2 linked regions of the Tomitella gaofuii genome follow. The protein of the gene in region 1 binds, or shares a complex with, the protein of each later gene. Links are inferred from orthologs where the notes say so. Each region holds a gene or a part of one and is shown on either strand. Other genes may lie near its edges.

Evidence for each region. The genes of interacting proteins can lie anywhere in the genome.
Region 2: the proteins of H4F70_RS07700 (region 1) and uvrB are in contact, whole or in part, in a crystal structure (PDB 7EGT), measured with the Thermus thermophilus proteins. The link is inferred for Tomitella gaofuii from one-to-one orthologs. Residues at the interface, in WP_096412145.1 of Thermus thermophilus: His654, Arg656, Phe657, Gln666, Asp668, Glu669, Lys680, Arg681, Leu682, Ser683, Lys685, Tyr686, Ala687; in WP_096411307.1 of Thermus thermophilus: Glu23, Leu25, Arg26, Asp27, Gly28, Glu29, Arg30, Phe31, Arg55, Glu326, Asp327, Phe328, Glu379, Ser382, Gln383, His398, Gly400, Arg401.

The regions. Positions count from the first base shown.
Region 1 is NZ_CP059900.1:1,632,651-1,640,953, forward strand. What follows is about bases 1-3,131. They hold H4F70_RS07700 (UvrD-helicase domain-containing protein), read left to right. Parts: upstream 1-355; coding sequence 356-2,908; downstream 2,909-3,131. Other genes in these bases: H4F70_RS07695 (chorismate mutase), read right to left, coding at 1-142; H4F70_RS07705 (M23 family metallopeptidase), read right to left, coding at 3,073-3,131. Outside these bases: more of H4F70_RS07705, read right to left, coding at 3,132-3,969; sucC (ADP-forming succinate--CoA ligase subunit beta), read left to right, coding at 4,619-5,782; sucD (succinate--CoA ligase subunit alpha), read left to right, coding at 5,794-6,696; H4F70_RS07720 (DUF5336 domain-containing protein), read left to right, coding at 7,014-7,958; H4F70_RS07725 (cell division protein PerM), read left to right, coding at 8,049-8,303. UniProt on the Escherichia coli protein: A helicase with DNA-dependent ATPase activity. Unwinds DNA duplexes with 3'-5' polarity. Translocates on single-stranded DNA with 3'-5' polarity. Initiates unwinding more efficiently from a nicked substrate than double-stranded DNA.
Region 2 is NZ_CP059900.1:2,831,745-2,837,289, reverse strand. Bases 1-2,959 are described here. They hold uvrB (excinuclease ABC subunit UvrB), read left to right. Parts: upstream 1-378; coding sequence 379-2,541; downstream 2,542-2,959. Other genes in these bases: H4F70_RS13095 (universal stress protein), read left to right, coding at 2,761-2,959; H4F70_RS13105 (hypothetical protein), read left to right, coding at 1-264. In the rest of the region: more of H4F70_RS13095, read left to right, coding at 2,960-3,210; H4F70_RS13090 (DUF732 domain-containing protein), read right to left, coding at 3,254-3,667; H4F70_RS13085 (HelD family protein), read right to left, coding at 3,694-5,545. UniProt on the Escherichia coli protein: The UvrABC repair system catalyzes the recognition and processing of DNA lesions. A damage recognition complex composed of 2 UvrA and 2 UvrB subunits scans DNA for abnormalities.

The DNA.
Region 1 (8,303 bases):
TCGACACCTCGGCGCGGCGTTTGACGGCGGCGAGGATCTCGGCGTCGAGCCGGTCGATCTCTTCGCGGAGCTCGGCGATGTCGACCTTGTCGGCGCCGGGAGGGTCGTGAACCTCGTCTCCGGACGATTCGCCGCCTGCCATCGTCGTCACCCGCCCTCTCGCCGCTGGGAATCGGTGCTTGCCGCACTCTTGGCCGCGTCCGAGGAACGGGCGGCCACAGCACATAGTGCCACGCCGGCAGGCCGTGCTGAGCGGGGCGCCGCCGGACGCGATCGGCGGCCGATCCCGCAGGCGTGTCGAGGAGCCCGCATCCGCGGCGGAGACGTCGGTCCCGGCCGGTACGGTTGACGTGCGATGAATACGATCTCCTCAGCCCCAGAGTCCGCCCGGTCCGGGCAGGTGTCCTCCCCTTCGGCGCGGGCTTCCGCCCGCCGCGGCCCGGCCGAGGAGCGTGACCCGGCCGAGCAGCTTCTGGAGGGCCTCAACCAGCCGCAGCGGCAGGCCGTGGTGCATGAGGGCGGCCCGCTGCTCATCGTCGCGGGAGCGGGGTCGGGCAAGACCACGGTGCTCACGAGGCGTATCGCCTACCTTCTCGCGGAGCGCGGGGTGCTGCCGGGGCAGGTGCTCGCGATCACGTTCACCAACAAGGCGGCAGCGGAGATGCGCGAGCGCGTCGCGGCGCTGGTAGGCCCGCGCGCCGGTGCCATGTGGGTGGCCACCTTCCACTCGACGTGCGTGCGGATCCTCCGCAGCCAGGCGGGACTGGTGGACGGAATCAACACCAACTTCTCCATCTACGACGCGGACGACTCGCGCAGGCTCGTGACGATGATCGCCAAGGACCTCGACATCGACGTCAAGAAGCACGCTCCGCGCGCGTTGACGGCCGCCATCTCGGCGTTGAAGAACGAACTCGTGGGTCCGGAGCAGGCGGCGGCCGATGCCGCGGCGTCCGGCGGCGGGCCCGGGCGGACGGGCTTCGCCGGGCTCGTCGCACAGGTCTACGCGTCCTACCAGCAGCGGCTGCGGGCGGCGAACGCGCTCGACTTCGACGACCTGATCGGTGAGACCGTCGCGATGTTCCGGAATCACCCGCAGGTCGCGGAATACTACCGTCGACGGTTCCGCCACGTGCTCGTGGACGAGTACCAGGACACCAACCACGCGCAGTACGTGCTGGTACGCGAGCTGGTCGGTGCGCACGCGGCCGACGCGCAGGACCCCGCAGGTGTGGGATCCGTTGGCCCGGGGCCGTCGGAGCTGTGCGTGGTGGGCGATGCGGACCAGTCCATCTACGCCTTCCGGGGCGCCACCATCCGCAACATCGTCGAGTTCGAGCGCGACTATCCCGATGCCAGAACTATCCTGCTGGAGCAGAACTACCGCTCTACGCAGAACATCCTGTCTGCCGCCAACGCGCTGATCTCCCGCAACAGCGGGCGGCGCGAGAAGAGCCTGTGGACGGACGAGGGCGACGGCGAACGCATCGTCGGCTATGTCGCGGACAACGAGCACGACGAGGCCTCGTTCATCGCCACCGAGATCGACCGGCTCGTCGACGCCGGCCAGGCCCGTTACAGCGACGTGGCGGTGTTCTACCGCACCAACAACGCCTCGCGGGCCATCGAAGAGGTCTTCATCAGGCTCGGCGTTCCGTACCGCGTGGTCGGGGGCGTGCGCTTCTACGAGCGCAAGGAGATCCGCGACGTCGTGGCCTACCTGCGCGTGCTGCTGAACGAGGAGGACACGGTCAGTGTGCGCCGCATCCTCAACACGCCGCGACGGGGTATCGGCGACCGCGCAGAGGCCTGCGTGTCGGTGCACGCGGAGTCCGCCGGGGTGGGCTTCGGCGGTGCACTGCGCGATGCCGCCGCCGGCGAGGTGGCGTTCCTCAACACCCGTGCGCGGAACGCGATCTCAGGGTTCGTCGAGCTCCTCGACGGGCTGCGTGCGTTCGCCGCCGGCGGGCAGGGCGACGGGACGGGCGCGGAGCCTCCCTCCGTCGGCGACATCGTCGAGGCGGTGCTGGACCGCACGGGGTACCGGGCGGAGCTCGAGGCCAGCAGCGACCCGCAGGACGGCGCCCGCCTCGACAACCTCAACGAGCTCGTCAGCGTCGCACACGAGTTCAGCGTGGACGCGGTCAACGCGGCGGCCGCCGCCGCCGACGATGAGCGCGAGGAGACCGCGGGCGATGAGCGCGAGGAGGCCGGGGACGACGACGGCCAGCCCGCCCCCGGATCGCTGGCGGCATTCCTGGAGCGTGTGTCTCTGGTCGCCGATGCCGACCAGATTCCCGACTCCGATGACGGCATGGTCACGCTCATGACCCTCCACACCGCGAAGGGCCTCGAGTTCCCTGTCGCATTTCTCACCGGATGGGAGGACGGCCAGTTCCCGCACATGCGGGCGCTCGGTGATCCGAAGGAACTCGCCGAGGAGCGCCGACTCGCCTACGTGGGCATCACCCGTGCGCGGCGGCGGCTCTACCTGAGCCGGGCGGTGCTGCGTTCGGCATGGGGCCAGCCCATCACCAACCCGGAATCCCGCTTCGTCCAGGAGATCCCGGTGGAGCTGCTCGAGTGGCGACGGGAGGATCCGGGCACCGGCGGGTCGGGCGGATTCGGATCGGGGGCCGGCGCGCGCGGCGGGGCGATGGGGGACAGGCTGCGCGGCGGGCGCGCCATCGGCGACGGCAGGCGGTCGGAAGGCTTCGGCAGCGCACGCCCCCGCAACACCGATCTTGTTCTGGCGGTGGGCGACCGGGTCAACCACGACAAGTACGGTCTCGGGACGGTCATCGCCTGCGACGGGGTGGGCAACCGGGCCACGGCGACGATCGACTTCGGCAGTGCCGGAAAAGTGCGGCTGATGCTCATCGGCGGGGTTCCGATGACCAAGTTGTGAGGACGCGGGGCCGGTCGGCAGGCGCCGGGCGGCCTACTCTGTGCGTGTGCGGAGGCTCCCGCGGGGAAGGGGCCGCCTGGCAGGTGGGGGGATTCTGCAGGCAGGGGCTTCGCGGCGTGAGTGGTCTCGGCACGGGCGGGGCGCCCGCGGGGGAGGCGGGGCTTCTAGCCCGCCACCGAGATGCCGCGCTGCGCGAGCCAGGGCTGCGGGTCGATCCGCTGGGTGCCGTTCTCCCACACCTCGAAGTGCAGGTGGGGACCGGTGGAGAAGCCCCGGTTGCCCATTTTCGCGATCTCGTCGCCGGCGAGCACGCGCTGGCCCTCGCTGACCTCGATGGTCTCGATGTGGCCGTAGACGGTGACGGTACCGTCGTCGGCCCGCACCCGGATCCACTGGCCGAACCCGCTGGCCGGCCCGGCGTCGATCACTTCGCCGTCGGTAGCGGCGTAGATGGGGGTGCCGATGGCGTTGGCGATGTCGATCCCGCCATGGATGGCGCCCCACCGATTGCCGTAGTGGGACGTCAGCTGCCCTGATGCCGGCTTGACGTACAGCGGCCGCCGCGCCATCGCCTCGGCGGCCGCGCGCTCTGCGGCGTACCGCGCGCCGGCGGCCAGCTGCCGGGCGGTCTCGGCCGCCTGCTCGACCTGCTCGGGCACCGCGAGCACCTGCGCGCTGCCGCCTACGCTGCCGGCTCCCGCGTTGGCGGGGGTGGCGGCGTCCTCCAGTGCGGTCGCGGCGTTGTCGGCGGCTTGAGCGGTGCCTGTCGCGATGTCCGAGAGGATCATGCTCGACCCGGAGGCGAGGGCGATCGCGTCGGAGGAATCGGCGGCCGGGGAGCCCGTCGCACCGTCGGTCAACGTCTGCCCGGCGGCGACCACTGCGCCGGCGGCGACGGCCACGACGGCCGCGCGGCCTTTGACGGCGTGCGGCGGCTGCGGAACGCGGTGCGCTCCGCCGCGCGGGGAACGGGAACCGGGAAGGGTGCGTAGATCGCGGAATGCAGGGACTTCGGCTGCGTCTGCGGCGGGGACGTCGCCTGCGGAGTTCTCGCGATGCACGGTCAAGAGTCAGGTCCTCGTATGTGGCGGATATCTGGCGGATCGGTTCGATCGAGGGCTCGGTCCGCGGCGTTACACACCGTCACAACTCGTGACCTGATCGTGATATTTACCTGGCTGACCGTAACGAAACGGTCGCGGAGGGGCAAGCGCCTCTCCGTGATCTATGACTGGACGATTGTTCCAGTCCGCGCGCCACCTGGAGCGACGCCGGTCACAAAGGCTTTGATTGTGTCCGTTGTCACACTGAAGCGGTGAAGTTCCAGCTTGTGGCGGGTGCGCAGACCGCCTGCGTGCGGCCCTGTAGGGCCGCCGGTCGGTCGTCGGGGGTAACAATAACGGCACTTCGCCGATGCGCGCGAAGCCGGCCTGCCGGGGCGTGTCCGACGACGGCCGCCGCCCGCGTGGGCGGCCGCGCCGATGTGATGGTGTCCGGCGTCTCAGTCCATGAGGCGGTCACCGCGCGCATCGCGCCGCGGGGTCTCGCTTAAGGTGGGTGGGCCCATGTTCGCGGCGCGGTGCGGCCTGTGATCGGCTGCACAAACCGCCAGGGCATGAGATCGACCACGCTGAATCGGCCGATATTGTCCCGAACACACCCGCTCGGACCCATGGGCGGGGCTCCAAACGTAGACGAGACGGTGAACACATGGATCTCTTCGAATACCAGGCGAAGGAACTCTTCGCCAAGCACGAAGTGCCGACGTCGCCCGGGCGTGTTACCGACACCCCCGCCGATGCGCGCACGATCGCCGAGGAAGTCGGCAAGCCGGTCATGGTCAAGGCCCAGGTGAAGGTCGGCGGCCGCGGCAAGGCGGGCGGCGTCAAGTACGCGGCCACGCCGGATGACGCCCAGAAGTACGCCCAGGACATCCTCGGGATGGACATCAAGGGGCACACCGTCAAGCGCCTGCTGGTCGCCGAGGCCAGCGAGATCGCGGAGGAGTACTACATCTCCTTCCTGCTCGATCGCGCGAACCGCACCTACCTGGCCATGTGCTCGGTCGAGGGCGGCATGGAGATCGAAGAGGTCGCCGCCACCAAGCCGGAGCGTCTCGCGAAGGTGCCGGTCGACGCCGTGAAGGGCGTCGATCTCGCGTTTGCGCGCAGCATCGCCGAGCAGGGCCACCTGCCCGCCGAGGTGCTCGACGCCGCAGCCGTGACGATCCAGAAGCTGTGGGAGGTCTTCATCAAGGAAGACGCCACGCTGGTCGAGGTCAACCCGCTGGTGCGCACGCCGGACGACCAGATCCTGGCGCTCGACGGCAAGGTGACCTTGGACGCCAACGCCGACTTCCGCCAGCCCGGCCATGCGGAGTTCGAGGACACCGCCGCCGCCGATCCGCTGGAGCTCAAGGCGAAGGAGAACGACCTCAACTACGTCAAGCTCGACGGCCAGGTCGGCGTCATCGGCAACGGCGCCGGGCTCGTCATGTCGACGCTCGACGTGGTGGCCTACGCGGGTGAGAAGCACGGCGGCGTCAAGCCGGCCAACTTCCTCGACATCGGTGGCGGAGCCTCGGCGACGATCATGGCGGCCGGGCTCGACGTCATCTTGGGCGACGAGCAGGTCAAGAGCGTGTTCGTCAACGTCTTCGGCGGCATCACCTCGTGCGTCGCCGTCGCCGAGGGCATCATCGAAGCCCTCAAGACCCTGGGCGATGCAGCGAACAAGCCGCTGGTCGTCCGCCTCGACGGCAACAGCGTCGAGGACGGGCGCCGCATCCTGGCCGAGGCGAACCACCCGCTCGTCACGGTCGTCGGAACCATGGACGAGGCGGCCGACAAGGCCGCCGAGCTCGCCGCAAAGTAAGGGACGCATACATGTCAATCTTCCTGAACAAGGACTCCAAGGTCATCGTCCAGGGCATCACCGGCGGCGAGGGAACCAAGCACACCGCGCTGATGCTCAAGGCGGGCACCAACATCGTCGGCGGCGTCAACGCGCGCAAGGCCGGTACCACGGTGGCCCACAAGGCCGCCGACGGAGCGGACGTCGAGCTTCCGGTGTTCGGATCGGTCTCCGAGGCGATGGAGAAGACCGGCGCCGACGTGTCCGTCGTTTTCGTGCCGCCGAAGTTCGCCAAGGACGCGATCATCGAGGCGATCGACGCCGGGATCGGCCTGCTGGTCGTCATCACTGAGGGCATCCCCGTGCAGGACAGCGCATTCGCGTGGGCCTACAACGTGGAGAAGGGCGAGAAGACCCGCATCGTCGGCCCGAACTGCCCCGGCATCATCACCCCGGGCGAGGCCCTCGCCGGCATCACCCCGGCCAACATCACCGGCAAGGGGCCGATCGGTCTCGTCTCGAAGTCCGGCACGCTGACCTACCAGCTCATGAACGAGCTCAACGACCTGGGCTTCTCCACCGCCATCGGCATCGGCGGCGACCCGGTCATCGGCACCACCCACATCGACGCCATCAAGGCGTTCGAGGAGGATCCGGAGACCAAGCTCATCGTCATGATCGGTGAGATCGGCGGCGACGCCGAGGAGCGCGCCGCGGAGTACGTCAAGGCCAACGTCACCAAGCCGGTCGTCGGCTACGTGGCGGGCTTCACCGCGCCGGAGGGCAAGACGATGGGCCACGCGGGCGCCATCGTGTCCGGCTCGTCGGGCACCGCGCAGGCCAAGAAGGAGGCCCTCGAGGCCGCGGGCGTCAAGGTCGGCAAGACGCCGTCCGAGACGGCCGAGCTGGCCCGTGAGCTCTACAAGGCGCTCTGACCGGGAACCCGTAGGAACTCCGCCCCGACACGCATCCGCGTGCCGTGGCGGAGTTCGCTTTCCGGTGGCCTTCCGTATCGTGCACTGTGAAGCAGCCTGCATGCACAGTCGAGCGAGGGGAAGCGATGTCGTATCCGCAGCAAGGGGGCTATGACGCTCCGGGTTCTCCGGGCGCTCCGCAGTCGGGCCCGCAGTGGCGGCCGGGGCCGTCGGGACAGCCCGGTGGGCAGAATCGCCCGGGCCCCGCCGGGCCGCACTTCGGTCCGCAGCCTGGGCAGGCGCCCTTCGGCGTCCGGCGGCAGGGAGGCGGCCGTGACGTGCTCGCGCGGGCGGTCGCGGCGGCGCCCGCGGTGGTGGCGCTGTCGGGTGTGGCCGGCTTCTTCTTCGGCTTCGGCCCGTATCTCGGCGCGGACGACGGGTACGCCCCCAACTTCTTCGGTTCGATGTTCGGCAACCCGCTGGTGGTCGCGCTCGTGCTCATCGCCGGGCTGATCGCCGCGCTGGGCCTGCTGCCGAAGCGCACGCCGAACCTCGGTGCGTCCGCGGTCGCCAGCGCCACGGCCGTACTCGTGCTTCTGTGCTCGCTGGGCTTCTCCGACATCAACAACTTCTTCGGCGGGATCAGCAGGAATCTCGACCCCGGTGTGGGCGCCGGCTGGGCGTTCTGGGTGGTGCTCGGCATCGCCGTGGTGCAGACGGGATTCGCGGCGGTCGCGGTGCTCGTCGACGCCGGCGTCCTGCGTGCGGGCTCCGCGTCGGCGTCCGGTGCCTGGGGTCGGGGACGGCAGGACCACCGGTACCCGGGGCAGCCTCCGTACGGGTACGGCGGTCCGCCGCAGCAGGGCTACGCGGCGCCTCCCTGGCAGGACCCGCGCTACGCCCAGCAGCCCCCGGTGCCGCCGCGGCCGCAGTACGGGCCGGGGGGATACCCGCCGCAGGCGTTCACCCAGGGCTACGGGCCGCAGCCGGGCTACGCCGGGCCGCCGACCGGCGGCGGCGATCCCCGGTACGGCTACGGCCAGGCCGGACCGCAGTGGGGCGCGGAGCAGACCTACGGGGGAGCGCGACCGGACTACGCGGGGCCGCCGCAACCGGGCGCCGGGCCGTCGCAGGAGCCCCCGCAGCCGGAGGGGACCGAGGACCCCACCCACATGTTCCGCGCCGCTTCGTCCGGGGACACGCCGACGGGCGGGGTCCCGGACGAGGGCCGCGGCGGTGAGGGGACGTCCGGCGCCGGCAGGCGGGACGATACGGCGGACTGACGCCGGCGAGCGCGCACGCCGGAGTCGAGCCCGTCACACCCCGGCGCGCCTGCGGTCGCATCGCGGTGGGGGATGGGACGCTGGCCGGTGATGAACACGTTGCTCAGGCGCCGCGTGCCCCGGCGGGGCGATGTCCCGCACGGTGCGCAGTCCCACGACGACGGACGGGCCGGGTCCGGTCGTGATCGTTCGCTCGTGCTCGTGGCGTTCGTTCCCGGTGGCGCTGCGGCGGCCTGCGCGCTCGCGGTGTCGCTGCTGGTGCTCCTCACCGCGGGCGGCGGGATGGGCGGTCTGCCCGGCGCCGTCGGTGCGATGTGGCTGGTGCTGCATCAGGCGCCGGTCTAC
Region 2 (5,545 bases), 1.2 Mb from region 1 along the record:
GAAAGACTCGTGTCCTTCGACCGCATCGCGGAGGCGATGGGGCGGCTCGATGCGGGGCTGCGCGCGGAGAGCGCGGCGCAGCGCGCGGAATCACTGGACGACCGCATCGACGGCCTCGTCGGCCGCACCGGCGGCCGGATGCTGCTCGCCGACGATCTGCACCGGCTCGGCGAGGAGGCGGACTCCGGCGACTGGAACGCCCTCGGCTGCCGCAGTCAGGTCGAGCGGGAGATCGAGGAGCTCACCGCCGCGCGTGGACGGTGACGGCCGGTGTCGGTCTGCGACGGATGGTGACGCGCTCGTCCCGTGCGCCACCCGCCCGACCGGCGGCGCGCACGACCCGGCGTTGTTGTCGGTCCCGGCGGTTAGCCTGGGTGCATGGCATTCGCGTCGGAACATCCCGTAGTCGCGCAGTCGGAGTTTCGTCCCATCGGGTCGATCGAGCGTGCCGACGGCCATTTCGAGGTCGTCAGCGAGTACACGCCCTCCGGCGACCAGCCGAAGGCCATCGCCGAGCTCTCCGGGCGCCTGGACGGGGGAGAGCGCGACGTCGTGCTGCTCGGTGCCACGGGCACGGGCAAGTCCGCCACCGCGGCCTGGCTGATAGAGAAGGTGCAGCGGCCCACGCTGGTCATGGCGCCCAACAAGACCCTCGCCGCGCAACTGGCCAACGAGCTGCGCGAGATGCTCCCGCACAACGCGGTGGAGTACTTCGTCTCCTACTACGACTACTACCAACCCGAGGCGTACATCGCGCAGACGGACACCTACATCGAGAAGGATTCGTCCATCAACGACGACGTCGAGCGCCTGCGCCACTCAGCCACGTCGAGCCTGCTCTCGCGCCGCGACGTCGTCGTGGTCGCCTCCGTGTCCTGCATCTACGGCCTGGGCACGCCGCAGTCCTACCTGGACCGCTCCGTCCCGCTGGAGGTGGGTGTGGAGGTGCCGCGCGACCAACTGCTGCGGCTGCTCGTGGACGTGCAGTACACCCGCAACGACATGGCGTTCACCCGCGGATCGTTCCGGGTCAAGGGCGACACGGTCGACATCATCCCCGCCTACGAGGAGCTGGCGGTGCGCATCGAGTTCTTCGGCGACGAGATCGACGCGCTCTACTACCTCAATCCGCTCACCGGCGAGGCGGTGAAGAAGGTCGACGCGTTGCGGATCTTCCCCGCCACGCACTACGTGGCCGGCCCGGAGCGCATGGAGCGGGCGGTGCGCGATATCGAGGCGGAGCTCGAGGAGCGCCTGGCGGACCTGGAGAACCGCGGCAAGCTCCTCGAGGCGCAGCGGCTGCGGATGCGCACCAACTACGACCTCGAGATGATCCGGCAGGTCGGGTTCTGTTCCGGCATCGAGAACTATTCGCGGCACATCGACGGCCGCCCGGCCGGCTCGGCGCCCGCGACGCTGCTCGACTATTTCCCCGAGGATTTCCTGCTGGTGATCGACGAGTCGCACGTGACCGTGCCGCAGATCGGCGCCATGTACGAGGGGGACATGTCCCGCAAACGGAACCTGGTGGACTTCGGGTTCCGCTTGCCGTCGGCCACCGACAATCGACCGCTGACCTGGGACGAGTTCGCCGACAGGGTGGGGCAGACGGTGTACATGTCGGCCACTCCGGGCGACTATGAGATGGGCCGCACGGGCGGCGAGTTCGTCGAACAGGTGATCCGGCCGACGGGTCTGGTGGATCCCAAGGTGGTGGTCAAGCCTACGGACGGCCAGATCGACGACCTCGTGGAGCAGGTCCGGGAGCGTACGGCCCGCGACGAGCGCGTCCTGGTCACCACGTTGACCAAGAAGATGGCCGAAGACCTCACCGACTACCTGCTCGAGCTCGGCATTCGGGTGCGGTACCTGCACTCGGACATCGACACGCTGCGCCGTGTGGAGCTGTTGCGCGAGCTCCGCCTGGGCGAGTACGACGTGCTGGTGGGCATCAACCTGCTGCGCGAGGGCCTGGACCTGCCCGAGGTCTCGCTGGTGGCGATCCTCGACGCGGACAAGGAGGGCTTCCTGCGCAGTACCCGCAGCCTCATCCAGACGATCGGGCGTGCGGCGCGCAACGTCTCGGGCGAGGTGCACATGTATGCGGACCGCATCACCGATTCGATGGCGCAGGCCATCGAGGAGACCGAGCGTCGTCGTGAGAAGCAGATCGCCTACAACACTGAGAACGGCATCGATCCCACTCCGCTGCGCAAGCAGATCGCGGACATCCTCGACCGCGTCTACGAGGAGGCCGACGACGTCGACCAGCTGGTGGAGGTGGGCGGTTCCGGGCGCAATGCGAGCCGCGGCCGGCGCGCCCAGGGGGAGGCGGGCCGCGCGGTGAGCGCCGGCATCTACGAGGGCCGCGACACCTCGTCGATGCCGCGGGCCGAGCTGGCCGATCTCATCGCGCAGCTCAGCGACCAGATGATGGCCGCCGCGCGCGACCTTCAGTTCGAGCTGGCCGCACGGCTGCGCGACGAGGTCGGCGAACTCAAGAAGGAACTGCGCGGAATGGACGAGGCCGGCATCGGCTGAGACGAGCGGTGTGCGGTGCCGCGTAAAAGTATGTGTGGACGGCCGACTGACGATAAAGTCACCTGGGGACGCGGGAAGCCGCGGCACGGCCGATCACGCCGTGTCGCCGGGGGACCGCACACGCGGTGGTCGAACGGGCGGCCGCCGCATCAGGAACCGCCGGGCACGGGACCGGCGCGGCGCAGGCCGCGGGACCGCCGCCCCGACATGGAGGAACGCATGAGCGAATACACGACCGTCGTGGTGGGGACCGACGGATCGGAATCGTCCCTGAAGGCAGTGCAGCGCGCAGCGAGCATCGCCGGGTCGACGGCCAAGCTCGTCATAGCCTGTGCATATTTCCCGTCGGACCCGCGCAGCGTGGAGTCGGCATCCGATCAGCTCCGCGAGGACGCCTACCAGGTGCATGGAGCAGCCCCCACCTACGAGATCCTGCGTACCGCCAATGAACGGGCGCGTGGGGCGGGCGCGACGAACATCGAGGAGCGTTCCGTCGTCGGGCCGCCGGTGGAGTCGCTGCTCAAGCTGACCAACGATGTGTCGGCAGACCTGCTGGTGGTCGGCAACCGCGGGTTGAACACGATCACCGGCCGGCTCCTCGGGTCGGTGCCCTCGGACGCGGCGCGCAAGGCGCATTGCGACGTCCTCATCGTGCACACCGTGCGCTGACGGCGGGCGAAGCGCGGGGCCGCGGGGCGCTGGCCGTGACCGGTCAGCAGCCGGCCTGCCGTGCGGAATCGATGAACGAGGCGGCGAGCGTGTCCTCGTCCATGGCGTCGCCCATCAGCGACTGTGCGTAGCGGAGCACCGGGACCAGACGCTCCCGGATCTCCGCGTCCGGGGTGCCTGCGGCTACTTGGGCGCAGATTCCGCGTGCCAATTGGGCGAGCGTCGCGGCGTCGCCCATCTGCGCAGCGGGCACGCCGCGGTCGGCGAGGGCACGCGTGAAATCGGCGGCCGGTGCGGCCATGGTCCGATCCGCCTCTTGCGCGGGCGGCTGCTGCGTGGCCGCGGCCGGGGGTGCGGTCGCGACCGGCGGCGGTGCGGCGGCGGATTCCGCGCCGCCGCCGGTTGCGCACGCGGCCAGGATCATCATTGCAGAAGGCACCGCCACGGCCGCGGCCATCGCGCGTGGCACGGTACGCCCACCCGTCACCGCGCGGCCCCCGCGGCGGCCTGCATCGTGTCAGGTCCTGTGGCGGAAGCCGGGTCTGCCGAGGAGACCGAGTATGCGGCGCCGTCGTCGACGGCGCGCAGTCCGGTGAGCTCACGTGGCAGCGCCCGGCTGTGCACCACGACCAGGCGCTGGGTCGCTCGTGTCAGCGCGACATACAGGTCGGCGCGGCCGCGCTCGGACCCGCCGATGATCGCGTCCGGTTCGACGACGATCACCGAGTCGAACTCGAGGCCCTTGACGTCCGCCACGGGCATCACCTCGACGCGCTCACCATCGAGGTGCTGCAGGCTGTCGACCAGATCCGGCGGGCACAGCACCGCCGCGGTGCCGACGGGGGGCAGTGCGGCGACGACGGCGGCGACGGTCTGGTCGATCCGTTCCGGCTCGGTGGCGATGCTCTCCGGGGCGTGCCCCGCATCGCGCACGGACACCGGCGGAGTCTGATCGGGGTCGATAGCGGCGAGCAGCGGGGCGGCCACCGTCATGATCTCCCCGGGCGTCCGGTAGTTGACGGTGAGCTCTGCCAGCCGCCAGCGCTGCGCCACGTAGGGCGAGAGCACATCGTCCCAGGACGCGGCGCCGTCGACGGCACCCGTCTGCGCGGTGTCGCCCACCACCGTCATCCAGCGGTTGGGCGAGCGGCGCATGAGCATGCGCCACGCCATCGGCGACAACTCCTGCGCCTCGTCCACGATCACGTGGCCGAACGCCCAGGTCCGGTCCTCGGCCGCACGCTCGGCGGCGGTGCGACTCTCCGCGGTGTCGTGACGGCGGGCCAGCTCGCTTGCGTCGATCAGGTCGTAGGCCATGAGGATCTCGGGGTCCAGCTCGTCCTCGAGGTCCTGGGGCGCGGAACCGGTGAGGATGTCGAGCGCCCCCTGCGCGTCGGCGATCTGCCGGCGCCACCGGGACCGTTCGCGCTCGTGCTCGGCGGAATCGTCGACTCCGAGCAACTCCGCGAGCTCGTCCAGCAGCGGGGCGTCGGCGTCGGCGAACCCGGACGCGACCGGGCGCAGCAGGGCCGCGACCTGCTCGTCGTCGAGCCCGGGCGCCGCCGAGCGGAGCCGGTCCTCGGAGGCGAACAGTTCCGAGAGCACCTGCTGCGGGGTGAGCTCCGGGAACAGCGCGTCGATCTCGGCGCGCACCGCCTCGTCCTGGCGCAGGTCGCGCCGGATGTCGGACAGGTCCGCGGCGCTCAGCAGGTTCGAGCCGTCGACGACGCTGGTGCCGATGGTCTCCGCCAGCTGATCGGCCAGCGCGTCGATGACCATCGAGCGGAACAGCGGCCGCGCCAGGTTGTGCGGGCGCCGGGACGAACGCGCGCGTCCCCGGGCCTTCGTGCAGATCTTCTTGTCGATGCGCAGGGGGTAGCCGTCGAACCGTACGGTGACCGGATCGGCGGGCACGGTCTGGCGATCGCGCACGGCCTTCTTGAGCACGGCGATCACGTCGAGCGAGCCCTTCACCGCGGCGGCGGTGCGATCCTCGGACGCGGTGGCCGTGACCCCGGGGTAGAGGTCGCCGATGGTGGACAGCAGCACGCCGGTCTCGCCCAGCGACGGGAGCACGCGGGCGATGTACTCGAGGAACGTGGGGTTGGGCCCGATCACCAGCACGCCGCTGCGTGCGAGCTGCTTGCGGTGGGTGTAGAGCAGGTAGGCGGCGCGGTGCAGGGCCACGGCGGTCTTGCCGGTGCCGGGGCCGCCCTGGACGACGAGGACCCCGCGGTGTCCGGAGCGGATGATCGTGTCCTGCTGGCCCTGAATCGTCTCGACGATGTCGGACATCCGCCCGGTGCGTGCCTGGTCGAGGGCCGCCAGCAGCGCC